DNA from 2 places in the Dyella humicola genome. Region 1 is predicted to be linked to the other one. Evidence: predicted binding sites of a transcription regulator. Region 1 holds the regulator's gene; the other holds the start of a gene.
The links. Region 1 encodes sigma-54, which starts transcription at its own class of promoters, with help from an activator protein. Its sites were predicted from a motif close to TGGCACGNGCNTTGC; they were not measured.
Positions count from the first base shown of each region.

Region 2: a site for sigma-54 is predicted at 1,281-1,295, ahead of OUZ30_RS19080 (flagellar basal body-associated FliL family protein). Genes of this name have one in related genera too.

Region 1 covers NZ_JAPDPC010000004.1:33,994-36,376, reverse strand. The annotation lists gene lptB (LPS export ABC transporter ATP-binding protein) at 1-583, shown strand, start outside; gene OUZ30_RS18575 (RNA polymerase factor sigma-54) at 696-2,159, shown strand.
Region 2 covers NZ_JAPDPC010000004.1:141,409-143,791, reverse strand. The annotation lists gene fliM (flagellar motor switch protein FliM) at 1-692, opposite strand, end outside; gene OUZ30_RS19080 (flagellar basal body-associated FliL family protein) at 711-1,211, opposite strand; gene OUZ30_RS19075 (flagellar hook-length control protein FliK) at 2,353-2,383, opposite strand, start outside.

The DNA.
Region 1 (2,383 bases):
GGTGGTCGGCTTGATCGAGGCCGATGCTGGCGTCATCAAGCTCGACAAGCAGGACATCACCGGCCTGCCCATGCATTCACGCGCCAAGCTCGGCATTGGTTACCTGCCGCAGGAAGCCTCGGTGTTCCGTCGGCTCAGCGTCGCCGACAACATCATGGCCGTGCTGGAGCTGCGTGAAGGCTGGGATGAAAAGCGTCGTACCGCCGAGCTGGAAAGTCTGCTGGACGAATTGAAGATCGCGCACATCGCCGACCAGAAGGGCATCAGCCTCTCCGGTGGCGAACGTCGCCGCGTGGAGATCGCCCGCGCCTTGGCCGCGCATCCCCGCTATATGCTGCTGGATGAGCCCTTCGCTGGCGTCGACCCGATTTCGGTGGGTGAAATCCAACGCATCGTGCGCCATCTCAAAGAGCGCGGCATCGGCGTACTCATCACCGATCACAACGTGCGTGAAACCCTTGGCATCTGCGACCGCGCCTACATCCTCAACGATGGTGAAGTGCTCTCGCGCGGCACGCCAGCACATATTCTTGCCGACGAGAAGGTGCGCGAGGTCTACCTGGGTCGCGAGTTCCGCCTGTAACAGCCCAGCTACAGCAGTAAATCAGAGGTAGTACACGATTCCGCCTTTGACCTATGGCCGACCCTGGGCACAGGCGTTAGGATGACCCGGAAGTACATCCGACCCGGCTGGCATGAAACCCGGACTGCAGTTTCGACTCAATCAGCAGCTCACCCTGACGCCCCAGTTGCAGCAGGCCATACGCCTACTGCAACTGTCGCAGCTAGAGCTGGAGGCCGAGCTGCGGCAAATCGCAGAGGGCAACCCGTTGCTCGAGTTTTCCGAGGACAACCCGGAAGACGTCGATGGCGACGAGCGCGAGGTCGTGGATCTGCTGCCGGCCAGCAGCACCAGCACCTCCAGCAATGACACCGTGGACGACGCCGAAGCGCCGGAGTGGAGCGACAGCGACGGTGGCGGCGAAGATCCCATCGACTTCTCCAGCAGCGGCAGCGCCACGCGCAACAACGGCAATGCCGATGACGACGGTTTCGAGCCGCAAAGTGCCGCGGCGGAAACGCTGCAGGAACACTTGTTGTGGCAGCTCAACCTCACGCACATGAGCGTGCGCGAGCGCACCATTGCCACGGTGCTGATCGATGCGCTCAATTCGGACGGCTACCTCACCGAAACCATGGAGGCGCTGATCGGCGCCTTGCCGACGGATCTGAAGGCCAGCGCGGCGGAAGTGGAGAACGTGCGGCGTGCGCTGCAACGCTTCGATCCCACCGGCGTAGCCAGCCTGGATTTACGCGACTGCCTTCGCGTCCAGCTCGAGCAATTCGATGCCGACCTGCCACAGCGCGAACTGGCGCTGCGCATCGTCGAAGGCGAACTTGAGCTGCTTGCCCGCAACGACATCGCACGACTCGCGCGCAAGCTACGCGCCAGCGAGGACGACACCGCGGCGGCCGCCGTGCTGATCCGCAGCCTCGATCCACGACCTGGCGCCGCGCTGGACGTTACGCCGGTGGAGTACGTGGCACCGGATGTCTATGCACGCAAGGACGGCGGACGCTGGCGCGTCAGCCTCAATCCCGACTGCCAGCCCCGACTTGGACTCAACCAGCACTATTGCGGGCTGATCGCGCAGGCGCGCGGCACCGATGCCAGCTGGATGCGTGGCCAGCTGCAAGAGGCCCGCTGGCTGATCAAGAGCCTGGAATCGCGCGCGGAAACGCTGATCAAGGTGGCCGAGGCCATCGTGCGTCGGCAAAGCGCCTTCCTCGATTACGGCCCTGAAGCGATGCATCCACTGGTGCTGCGCGAAGTTGCCGAGGAAGTGGGCATGCACGAGTCGACGATATCCCGTGTGACCACGCGCAAATACATCCATACGCCACGCGGTACTTTCGAACTGAAGCACTTCTTCTCCAGCGGCGTCTCCACCGAAGACGGCGGCAGCGCCTCGGCCACCGCCATCCAGGCCATGCTGCGCAAGCTGGTCGACGCTGAAGATCCGCGCAAGCCGCTTTCCGATCAGGCCATCGCCGAGGAGCTGCACCGCAAGGGCATTCAGGTGGCGCGCCGCACGGTAGCCAAATACCGCGAGGGCATGCGCATCCCCAGCTCCAGCGAGCGCCAGCGGGCAAGCTGATCACTCTGCGACGAAGCATCTCGGGAACTTGCCGGGATAAAAGACGTCCCCATTAAAGGAGAGAGTCCCGCCGGAGGAAAACCTGTCATGTCCAACTCGTGAAGGTCCGCATAACGCGGACTTTGCGGTAGAAGTGCATAGTGAATGCCCTGCCTTGGCGAGGAGACGGGAATCCCCCCTATGGAGCACCCCGTTAGTTGAAGGTGTGAATGAAGGTGTGTCGG
Region 2 (2,383 bases), 110 kb from region 1:
TCGAGCAACGTACGGATCGGCTCGATCATCGCGTACGGCAGGGTGAGGTTGATTTCGCCGCCGCCGCCATCCAGCTCGACGTGGAAGCGTGACACCACCACGGTTTCCGTGGGGCTGACGATGTTGGCAAACTGCGGATTGATCTCCGAGTTCATGTATTCGAACTGCAGCGGCAGCACCGGCGCCCACGCCTCGACCATCGACGCAAACAACTCGGTCAGCATGATCTGGATGACACGGTTCTCGGTGGCGGTGAAATCGCGTCCTTCGATGCGCGCGTGGAAGCGCCCATCGCCACCGAAGAAATTGTCGATCACGGTGAAGACCAGGCGCGGCTCCATCACCACCAGCGCGGTGCCGCGCAGCGGCTTGATTCGCACCAGGTTGAGATTGCTCGGCACGGCCAGCCCATGCACGTACTCGGCAAACTTGATCATCTTCACGCCAAGCACCGACACTTCGCAGGTTTTGCGAAGCACGCCAAACACTGCGCTACGGAAGAAGCGCGCGAAGCGATCGTTGACCATTTCCAGCGTGGGCAGGCGACCGCGGACGATGCGATCCTGCTGGGTGAAGTCGTAGGTTATGACTTCACCGGTGGGCAACGGCTCGTCGTTGCCTGTCTCGACGGCACCGCCCTCGACGCCATCAAGGAGGGCGTCGATTTCCTCTTGCGAAAGGAGATCACTCATGGACTGTGCGCCCGCCCGTCACTGCATCACAAAACTGGTGAAATAGAGTGCTTCGACGCCAGGGCGACCGAGCCGGTCACCGACAATCTTGCGTACGGCTGCCAGCGCCTGCGCCTGCAACTTCTGCTTACCCGCGGAGTCGCTGAGAATCGCGTAGTCCTGGCTGCTGAACAGCATCACCAGCGCGTTGCGGATCACCGGCTCGGCGTCCTTCGCCGCCGCCAACGCCGCCGCGTCGTGCGACATCAGGCTGACGCCGACCTGGAGGAAACGCATGGACTGGTCGTCACGGAAGTTCACCACGAACGGCGGGTCGAGCGGCAGGTATTGCTCCTGCTTGGACTCTGCCACCTTGGGTTCGGCAGGTTCCGCTGCCCATTGATGACGTTGCCCCATCAGCACGTACGCACATACGCCAGCCATCGCCAACACTGCCACAGCCATCACCCAGATCAGCGGCGACGAACGCTTGGTCGCTGCTGCTGCCGGTGCTTCAAAACCTTGCTCGTTCTGAGCCATGCCAACCCCAATCCCTATCAGTCACGATGCGTCGACGCCCCTCCGGGAGGCGCCCCTTACCCATGGATAGCAAACGCCATGCCATCGATGGGAAACGTTGTGGTTGCTGGGTTTTCCGGTTCGCGGAAGGTGTTTGCGGCGCTTTCTTGACGCGCGTCGGGGATTGGTCGCGACGTGTTGGCGACGGTTGTCGGAAGGTTGTCGCGGGTTCGCTTCTGCTCCTCCTCCCCTCCGGGGAGAAGGTTGGGATGAGGGGCGGGTGCTTGCGACGGCGCAACAACCGAGCGTTATCGCCAGCTGGCCGCTTACGCAGCGGGCGTTTCGATCGCCTGCCGGCGCTCGAGTCACTTTTCTTTGCTGGCCCAAAGAAAAGTAACCCAAAGAAATGGCCTGACAGGCTCTTAGCGTGATGAGGGATACAAGCCATGGAGGCTGCGGCAAGCCGGAGACGTAGCGTGCTACCTCGCGGATTTCGGCTACCCCGCGGTGCGCCGTGGCGTAGAGGGGGCGCAGCGTGCCGCGACATACAAACCTGGCAGCCCGAGGCAACCGGCTAGCTAACGCGCTGCCGAGGGACAGCGGCTACACCGCGGGGCGGCGTTGTACTGAGGACTTAAAGCCCCCCCAGCAAGCACGCTCTGCCGACACCAGCACAGCTTAGGCAGGCGTACGCGCGAGCCTTAAGCCCTCTGCGTCCCGGCGCTTCGCGGTATAGCCGCACGCCACGAGGTAGCACGTAGCCGATCCGGCTTGCAGTGGCCTCCGGCGCTCGTATGCCACGCCATGCTGCCACTCCCTCTGCGCCACGGCGCCACGCGGCGTAGCCGCGCCCCCAGAGGTAGCACGTCACGCATCCGGCTTGCCGCAGGCTGCAGGGCTTGTATGCCGCGGAATGCTATGAGCCTTTTAGGCCATTTTCTTTGGGTTACTTTTCTTTTGGGCCAGCAAAAGAAAAGTGACTCGAGCGCCGGCAGGCGATCGAAACGCCCGCTGCGTAAGCGGCAAGCTGGCGGAGAGGCTCGGTTGTCGCGATATCGCAAGCACTCGCCCCTCATCCCAGCCTTCTCCCCGGGGGGGGAGAAGGAGCAGAAGCGAGTCGCTCGGCGCCTGCGCGGTCAAAACGGAAGCGACAAGGCAAAGCTCAGGCAAACGTATCCAACAACCCAAGCGCC